One region of the Bacillus pumilus genome, then DNA from elsewhere that is predicted to be linked to it. Evidence: predicted binding sites of a transcription regulator. Region 1 holds the regulator's gene; each other region holds the start of a gene.

Region 1 (3,284 bases):
TTCACGGTTTTAAGTGTATTTTTCATAGAAGAACGAAAAGCTTTTAAATACTCTTCTCTTAATTGCTTTTGTTCTGTTTTTTCAGCGTCTGACAAACCGGTCTCTTTTGACTTTTTTGAAAGCTCATTGATTCTTGCAAGCTGATTTTTAGAAATCATGACTAACTCCTTTAAAGCATTTTCTCTACATACTACTAAATATCAATCATTTTGACAACAAATCAAGCTTTAGGTGGTCAGACCTTTTTCATATTCTTGATACCTTCTATGGACCGTTGCTTTTGAAATGTCGAAACCTAGTGCCTGAAGAGTTGCTGCGATTTCTGCGAAGGTCATGTTATTTTTTCTTAATCGAACAATTTCTGAAATCGGCACTTCAATACGCTCACGACCAGGCGCATGATCCTGCTGTTTTAAATTCAGTTCGGGCTGATACCCTCGTTCAACGGCTCTTCTCATTCCCCGCTTGATTTTCAGGTTATGAATTTTTCGTTGATACTCTTCAACGACTCCTACGATCTCAATCACCATTTCATCTGCTTCTGAAAGCTCAAGTTCGCCTCTATGAAACGTACTGTACACCTTTACATTCTCTTTAAAAAGACAATGAAGAAGCGCAATTTTTGCTTGTCCTCTTCCGAGACGTGTTTCATCCTGGATAAGAACAGCATCAATTGACTCTTCTTTTAGTGTAGCTAGCATATCAAACACACCATCGCGATCTAGATCATACCCGCTTGCTTTTTCTTTAATGACTTTAACCACATTCATCTTGTGCATAGCAGCTAAAGCTAGCAATTCTTCTTCTTGTCTCTTCAGCGAGGTTTCCTGCTCTTCTTTGACAGTGCTTACTCTCGCATAGATGATTGCATTCATGTCTTCAATCGACCTTTCTACTGTACTGTTGCAAGTTGATATACGACTGGATGCTCTTTTTTGACTGGTATGACAAGGATGTCACCAGGCTGGATTTCTGTTGAAGCAAGATCGTTGTGCTGAGTGACCCAGTCAATAAACGCATTTTTATCGATTGATTTGCTGTCGTTTACTTGATCAGCTAACCCCCAAAGAGTATCCCCTGATTGAACTTCTATTTTAACATACTGATTTGGATCATTATGGCTTGTGACTGCAATAAGTGAGAGAAATATGCCAACGATGAATGAGAATACCCCAATAAAAATAATAGATTCTTTTAACCTCATAATGTCATCTCTCCTAATAGAATGTGTGTTCGTTCTTTCTGACACTTATTATAAATACGAACAAACGTTTCTGTCAAACGTTTTTTTCGAACCTATGTTTGTACTGTTAGGAAAAACATGCTATAATTTCTTTAAAATTGACGTTTTGAGGTGCAAAAGATGACGAAGCTATCAAAAAGACAACTCGATATCCTGACATTCATCAAAGAAGAAGTAAAAAGCAAGGGCTATCCCCCATCCGTTCGTGAAATTGGAGAAGCTGTCGGTCTAGCATCCAGTTCAACGGTTCATGGACATTTAGCTAGACTAGAAACGAAGGGCTTAATTAGAAGAGACCCGACAAAACCTAGAGCGATCGAAGTACTAGATGAAGAGGAAATGAATATTCCAAAGAGTGCTGTAATGAACGTACCAGTCATCGGAAAAGTAACAGCAGGCCTGCCTATTACGGCTGTTGAGAATGTAGAAGAGTACTTCCCTCTTCCAGAGACTTTTGCAGCACCAGATGAACAAGTATTTATGCTTGAAATTATGGGAGAAAGTATGATTGACGCAGGAATTTTGGACAAGGACTATGTCATTGTGCGTCAGCAAAGCACTGCTAACAATGGAGATATTGTCGTCGCCATGACAGAGGAAGATGAAGCGACAGTGAAACGTTTCTATAAAGAAGATACACACTTTAGATTACAGCCAGAAAATCCATCTATGGAACCGATTATTTTACAGAATGTAAGTATACTAGGTAAAGTGATTGGCGTATTTAGAAATATTCACTAAAAAAAGCCGGTATTTCATCAGTTAATGATGAGAACCGGCTTTTTTTTATGAACAAGAATAGGCAAGAATACTCGAGCTTGGGAAGGAACCAAATGTAAAGTTCGGCCAAATAAAGCCAGTTGTTCTCCCGAAAGGCTGTGAAGATAGAACATACATTAAAAATACTTGACCGTTTCTCATAAACACAATCGTCCACCTTCTATTACATCCCGCCGCAAATTGAACCGATTGCTGACCTCCACCTGTTTGCCCTGAAATAAGTGACTGCATGCTTTGAGGCTGTGATAATGCTTGCTGATATTGCGAAACGATATGCTGTGGTGGGGCTGGCGGGGCTGATCCACTAGATCCGGGCCCAGTGCCTCCTCCTCCGATTGGAAACCCTGGAAATCCTCCAACTTGAGAAGGGAGCGACGGCCAACCTTGCATCTGCCTATCATATGAGTACCCATTCCACATACCTTCATACGGATAATACATATTCAACACCACTTTCTTAGACATTCATCACGATAGTATATGTCATAAATGAAAAAGCGTGTTGAACGTCCAAACAGAAACTTTTCCAAAAAACGTTTTGTTCTTCTTTAGAACGGTTAAATAGTAGATATAAAGAAAAAATAAAAAAATGAAAACTTTTTGCCACCCTCAAACGTTATATATATAGAAAGAAAAGAAATAAAAAACATTTAGATTTAATACTTGTAATATCACTGTAATTATTGTAACATTTGTAACATAAGAAGTTTTCATTGAGAAAAGGAGGCAATCGCCTTGAAAAAATTATTCGTTTTATTAACTGCTATTATGCTTATGATCTCATTACAATCTACAACATTGGCCGCTTCTAAAAAACCAGCCACTTTGACAAATAAAGAAGCGTTACATATTGCCCTTGATGCACGGGAACACTTTTGGAGTGCGATGTCAGGCTACAAAATTAATGAACATTCTGATTACAAATTAAAATCATTTAGCTATAAAGACATGACTTACAACTATCTTTCTAAAACATTTGATACAAAGAAAAAACTAAACAGCTACCTATCTCAAGTTTTCACAAAAGAAGCCATCAATCAAGGTTTAAAAGACTACCAGTTCATTGTTCATAAAGGCAAAATGGCTGTTCCAGTCGGCGACGGAGACAATATGCTTAATTGGGATAAAGCGACACCTAAACTTGTCTCTAAAAAACAAACAGTCCGCACATATGAATTCACTGTCCCAACACTTGATGGACGCAAAGTACAAAGAACGGTTACGTTCGAAAAAGGACAAAAAGATTGGAAAGTCACAAAAA
Region 2 (3,284 bases), 1.5 Mb from region 1:
TTCGTTCCAAGTGATTTTTCAATAGAAAGTGTCTCTTTGTCTACAATAAATGTGTCTGGTGTCACAATCCCGGAGACGATTGCTTCTCCTAGTCCGTAGCTTGCTGTGAGCATCATTTCATTTGTTTTTCCTGTTACGGGATTTTCACTAAAGATGACACCGGAGACGTCAGAATGGATCAATCCTTGAACGACAACAGCCATGAGCGGCATCTCTTCCTCGTTTTCACCCATCTCTTCCTTATATTCTGTCACTCTTGCTTCAAAATAAGAAGACCAGCATTCTTTGACAGCCTGTAAGAATTCTTCATTTGTTTTGATATTTAAATAGGTCTCGTACTGTCCTGCAAATGAGGCGCCTTCGAGATCTTCAGCAACAGAAGAGGATCGAACTGCAACTGAGGGATAAGTCTTCCGCAATGATTGAAAGGACGAAAGGAGTTCTGCTTCCATTTGAGAAGGGAACGATGCTTTTTTGATTTTGTCAGCAAGGTTTTGTTCAGTTTGGTGCAGGTTGTGATATGAAAGAAAGCTTGAAAAGCTGTTGGTTTTGATAATAAATCCATCTGGGACTGGCAGGCCGTGATTGTTTAATTTGATTAAATTCAGGCCTTTTGCCCCTGCGAGTGCTGCGGATTCTTCAGCCGCATGAAATAAAACTGAATACATGGGAATGCCCCCTTATCCAAATAGCCAATGGTTTGTCTATCTCTCTATTGTTTTTAAAATGATAGTGCGCACTATCATTTTAATCATAGGATTTATTGGATGTTACTGTCAAAGACGGAAAGACCTATCTTTACAAAGGGGACATTCTCACTAATTTCCTTCTATATCTATAACAAAAGTCTCCGAACAGAAAGAAAAATAGGTGAAATTGAAAACTGTGAATTGTTCAATATGCCAATCTTTACTATAATCAAGGGAGTAGACCAAGAAGAGGGAGGGTTTTTGTGATTACAAAAGCCATATTTGCACTTGTTTTTCCTTTCCTGCTCGTTATTTTATTTTCAAAGGTTACTTATAATCATTATGTGGGCATTGCATTAACAGCAGCGCTTTTATTTGCCTCGTACATGAAGGGCTATACAGAAACCTACTTTATTGTGGGATTAGATATCATTTCTTTAGTAGCTGGGGCATTATATATGGCTAAAAAAGAAATTGAAAAGAGAGAAAAGGCTGAAAAAAATCATTGATATCATCATCAAGAGCATGTTAGGCAGAAAGATGACGTTTTATAAGCTGTGCTTACGAATTCTAGTGAGTGCAGCTTTCTTTTGTTCTCTTTTTCTGCTCATCGAATATCTCTCACCAAAATGTTCCATACTGAAAGGAAGGTTTTCGCAAGAGGGTTATTTGGTATTGAAGAGAGGGTATGACTGTATTGGAAATAAAAATCAAGTAAGAGCCGAACTTTAGTTCGTATTTTTGTGTTCTTTTATGATAATATATTCATTAGATAGATTTCGTAACGAAACGGAGGCTTTGATGTGAGTGACCGCTTTGAATTAGTTTCTAACTATCAGCCCCAAGGAGATCAGCCGAAGGCAATTGAAAAGCTTGTTGAGGGTATCCATCAGGGGAAACAGCATCAAACGCTGTTAGGTGCTACAGGTACGGGAAAGACCTTTACTGTATCCAACCTGATCAAAGAAGTGAACAAACCGACACTTGTCATTGCGCATAACAAGACACTTGCCGGTCAGCTATACAGCGAGTTCAAGGAATTTTTTCCGAATAATGCTGTCGAATATTTTGTGAGTTACTATGATTATTACCAACCAGAGGCGTATGTGCCTCAGACTGATACATTTATTGAAAAGGATGCCAGCATCAATGATGAGATTGATAAGCTGAGACACTCCGCTACGTCCTCGTTATTTGAGCGGAGAGATGTCATCATCATTGCCAGTGTCTCCTGTATTTATGGCTTAGGTTCGCCAGAGGAATATCGAGAGCTTGTGCTGTCTTTACGTACTGAAATGGAGATTGAACGAAATCAGCTTCTTCGTAAGCTGGTGGACATTCAGTATTCTCGTAATGATATAGATTTTCAGCGCGGAACCTTCCGAGTACGAGGAGACGTCGTTGAAATTTTCCCTGCTTCACGTGATGAGCATTGTATCAGAGTGGAGTTTTTCGGTGATGAAATTGAACGTATTCGTGAAGTGGATGCACTGACTGGAGAAATACTCGGTGATCGTGAGCATGTTGCTATTTTCCCAGCATCTCACTTCGTCACAAGAGAAGAAAAAATGGAAAAAGCGATTATTAATATTGAACAAGAGCTTGAAGAGCAGCTCGAAAAACTTCGAGATAATGAAAAATTGCTAGAAGCGCAGCGTCTTGAGCAGCGGACAAGATATGACCTTGAGATGATGAGAGAAATGGGCTTTTGTTCAGGAATCGAGAACTACTCAAGGCACCTGACCTTGCGTCCTTCTGGTTCAACACCTTACACATTGCTTGATTATTTCCCAGATGATTTTATGATTGTTGTCGATGAGTCACATGTGACAATACCGCAAATACGCGCGATGTACAACGGGGACCAAGCAAGAAAGCAAGTGTTGGTTGATCACGGATTCCGTCTGCCTTCAGCACTTGATAACAGACCGCTCACCTTTGATGAGTTTGAAAAGCATATCAACCATATTGTACATGTATCTGCCACTCCTGGTCCTTACGAGCTTGAGAAAACCCCAGAGGTTGTGGAACAAATTATTCGTCCAACAGGTTTACTTGATCCAATCATTGAAGTGCGTCCGATTGAAGGGCAAATTGATGACTTAATTGGAGAAATTCATGCGCGGGTTGAGAAAAATGAACGTGTGCTTGTGACGACGCTGACGAAGAAAATGTCTGAGGATCTTACAGATTACTTAAAAGAGATCGGAATCAAAGTCAATTATCTGCATTCAGAAATTAAGACCCTTGAGCGGATTGAGATTATTCGCGATTTACGTCTCGGAAAATATGATGTGCTTGTGGGAATCAACCTTCTTCGTGAAGGACTGGATATTCCAGAGGTCTCGCTCGTGACGATTTTAGATGCAGATAAAGAAGGCTTCTTACGCTCTGAAAGATCCCTCATCCAGACGATAGGCCGTGCAGCGAGAAATTCGGAAGGCCGGGTCATTATGTATGCAGATAAAATGACCAAATCAATGGATATTGCGATTCAAGAAACGAAGCGAAGACGAGAGCAGCAAGAGGCGTATAATGAGAAATATGGAATTACTCCGCAAACCATCCATAAGAAAATCAGAGATGCCATTAAAG
Region 3 (3,284 bases), 700 kb from region 1:
GCTCAGTGAGAGCGGCTTTCATTATGCAGAGAAATCATTCCGATTATTAAGCTGGCCGCGAGACAGCCAGTTCTTTTTATACAAATAAGCAATCACTTCAAGCCAAAGACGCGGTGCTTTTTTCGGGAAAAAAGGTTTTTGATAATAAGCATAAGCGGCTTTTAAGTCATCCCACTGATGGCAAGCTTTTGTTTGTGTGAAACGGGCAACATCGATGACCCTGACCTGTCCTTCCTTTGTTAAGATCAGATTCCTCAGATGGATATCAGAAGGATTCAATCCTTTCTCGCGTGCTTCTTCTAGCGCATCATCGACTTGCGCAATCATTTGTTTTTTAATAGGAATCCCCTTTGTGAGGCATTCATAGAATGTATATCCTTTAATATATTCCATTAAAATATACTGATCCCCAGATTCATAAATCTCAGGGTAGTAAGACGAACCAGAGAGCTTTTCATAAATAGCGGCTTCTTTGCGGGCAATATGCTGATAAGAAGGGAAAAAGACTTTTAGCGCCATTTTCTTGCCGTCTTTTTTGTATGAAAAGACATAGGCACTTCTTCCTTTGCCGCACAGCTCAAGCTCTGCCGGTTTAAAGGCAAGCTTATGAAGACGTTTATCCTCATGATACTGAATCGATTCGGCTAATCTTTTGACTTCTGACATTGACTTCACCTTCTTTGGTTTCAGTTTATGCGGCTGAAAAACGAATGATGAAAAAACCGAGCATTCGATAAAGCAATGGATTGTATAAAACATACCATTTACGAATGAAGGATACAACGAAAGACTCTTCCCATATATTCATGTCATTGATTTGGTTAATGTTTAGAAAAATGGGTCAAACTACATATGTCATGCATCGATCTCATGTTCTAAAGAGGTGTAAATAGTGAAAGTGAAGATGAAATGTTTCGTTACAGGACTTATCATGACAAGTGTGCTTTTTTTCGCTACGGATATGGAAGGAAAAGAACACTTGCAAAAGCAGTCAAACTCGATCACCGTGCAGCTAGAAAAAGTCTATCTAGACGGAGATGTGAGTATTGAAAGACACCGGGCATCATTAGAAGACAAAGACACATTCTGGTCGCAGTATAAAGGCTGGACGCTAGTAGAGCAGAAAGAGGATTTTGCGCTTTTTAGAAAGCAAATTGATGATATCTCTCCATTAAGTAAAGCAAATGGATATATCGGATTATCAGAGGACGGTGTGATTTCTACGTTTCATGGAAGGCCTGACGGCTGGGCGGAGCCCATTCATCTCTTTTTTCAAATTGATACGTCCCGTTTAGAAAGTCATGTGGAGGAGCAGCTTGAGCAAGGCATTCCTTTTCGAACAAAGGATGAATTTGAGCATGTGCTTGAAGTCATGAAGCCTTACCGAAATGAAATATCGTTTTAAAGCGTATAACAGCTTGCTGGTGTGAAGGCCGCAAGCTGTTTTTCGTAGTGTCATCGTAAAAATGCATTGAGCGAACGTATGTTAACTTTTATTGCGGTTTTCTTCTCGATTTATGTTACAATGAAGAACAGTCAAAGAGGTGAAAACGGTGATAGAGTTTGTAAAAGGGACCATTGATTATGTGTGCCCGCAATATGTTGTCATAGAAAACGGCGGAGTGGGATATCAAGTCTATAGCCCAAACCCGTTTATCTATCAAATCAATAAACATGAAACGATTTATACGTATCATTACATAAAGGAAGACGCTTTTTCGTTATATGGATTTCAAACACGAGAAGAAAAAGCGCTGTTCACAAAACTGTTAAATGTCACAGGGATTGGGCCGAAGGGGGCTCTAGCGATTCTTGCTTCAGGTGATCCAGGCGCTGTCATTTCAGCGATAGAACGTGAAGATGAAGCGTTCCTGATTAAGTTCCCTGGTGTTGGCAAAAAGACAGCTCGCCAAATCATTCTCGATCTAAAAGGAAAGCTAGCTGATGTTGTGCCTGAAATGATTGGCAATCTATTTAATCACGAGGACCATATTCAGGTCGAAACGCAGCAAACGGCATTAGACGAAGCGTTTGAAGCCTTAAGTGTTCTCGGATACGGTGATCGCGAAATTAAAAAGGTTCTTCCATTATTAAAAGAAGAAAAGAATCTCACAACCGATCAATATGTGAAAAAAGCTTTACAAAAAATGTTGAAATAGGGTGATGTCTCATGGATGAACGGCTCGTCTCAACTGAAGCAGACAACCATGAATCAGCCATTGAGCAAAGTCTGCGGCCTCAGACACTTAGCCAATATATCGGTCAGCAAAAAGTAAAGGATAACCTCAGCGTGTTTATTGAAGCTGCCCGTATGAGGCAGGAAACACTCGATCATGTCCTTTTATACGGACCGCCCGGACTCGGGAAAACAACGCTCGCGTCGATTATTGCCAATGAAATGAATGTTCAGCTGCGTACAACATCTGGACCAGCGATTGAACGTCCTGGTGATTTGGCGGCGATTTTAACGTCTCTTGAGCCAGGTGATGTGTTGTTTATAGATGAAATTCATCGCTTGCAGCGCTCAATTGAGGAAGTGCTTTATCCAGCAATGGAGGATTTTTGTTTAGATATCGTCATTGGCAAAGGAGATACAGCGCGCTCTGTACGGCTTGATTTACCGCCATTTACACTTGTAGGTGCCACGACCCGCGTCGGGCTTTTAACAGCGCCGCTTCGTGACAGGTTTGGGGTACATGCAAGATTGGAATACTATGAGCAAAGAGATTTGGCTCACATTGTTTCAAGAACAGCCGAGCTGTTCGAGATTGGGATCGATCTTCGCTCAGCCGAAGAGATTGCAAGACGTTCCCGCGGTACGCCGAGGGTTGCCAATCGTCTACTCAGAAGAGTAAGAGATTTTGCGCAGGTGCTTGGGAATCACGCGATTACCGAGGACATTGCGGAAGATGCCCTTGAGCGCCTTCAAGTCGACAAGCTTGGTCTTGATCATATCGACCATAAGCTGCTTTTAAGTATGATTGAAAAATTTAGAGGCGGGCCTGTTGGGCTTGATACGATCTCAGCGACAATTGGAGAAGAATCACATACGATTGAAGATGTGTACGAACCGTATTTACTGCAAATTGGTTTCCTGCAAAGAACACCAAGAGGACGGGTCGTCACAAGAGAAGCGTATGAACATTTTCAAATGGAGGTTCCGATTCGTGACTGAATTCCCTAAAATATTGATGATTTTAGGTGGTGTCCTTTTTGCCGCAGGATTAGGTTTTCAATTGGTTGGTAAGCTTCCAGGTGATATTTTTGTAAAAAAAGGAAATGTG

The links. The regulator LexA, encoded in region 1, represses DNA repair genes until DNA is damaged. The targets are predictions, from matches to a motif close to CGAACATATGTTCG.
Region 2: a site for LexA is predicted at 1,412-1,425, ahead of uvrB (excinuclease ABC subunit UvrB). Genes of this name have one in related genera too.
Region 3: a site for LexA is predicted at 1,477-1,490, ahead of ruvA (Holliday junction branch migration protein RuvA). Genes of this name have one in related genera too.

Annotation. Positions count from the first base shown of each region.
Region 1 covers NZ_LT906438.1:1,754,426-1,757,709, reverse strand. The annotation lists gene CKW02_RS08840 (DUF896 domain-containing protein) at 1-158, opposite strand, end outside; gene CKW02_RS08835 (YneB family resolvase-like protein) at 228-875, opposite strand; gene yneA (cell division suppressor protein YneA) at 893-1,204, opposite strand; gene lexA (transcriptional repressor LexA) at 1,364-1,984, shown strand; gene CKW02_RS08820 (hypothetical protein) at 2,030-2,464, opposite strand; gene CKW02_RS08815 (DL-endopeptidase inhibitor IseA) at 2,759-3,284, shown strand, end outside.
Region 2 covers NZ_LT906438.1:3,273,331-3,276,614, reverse strand. The annotation lists gene CKW02_RS17195 (PEP/pyruvate-binding domain-containing protein) at 1-668, opposite strand, end outside; gene CKW02_RS17185 (CsbA family protein) at 953-1,198, shown strand; gene uvrB (excinuclease ABC subunit UvrB) at 1,493-3,284, shown strand, end outside.
Region 3 covers NZ_LT906438.1:2,459,299-2,462,582, reverse strand. The annotation lists gene CKW02_RS12685 (hypothetical protein) at 22-666, opposite strand; gene CKW02_RS12680 (intercompartmental signaling factor BofC) at 905-1,405, shown strand; gene ruvA (Holliday junction branch migration protein RuvA) at 1,554-2,159, shown strand; gene ruvB (Holliday junction branch migration DNA helicase RuvB) at 2,171-3,175, shown strand; gene CKW02_RS12665 (DUF2905 domain-containing protein) at 3,168-3,284, shown strand, end outside.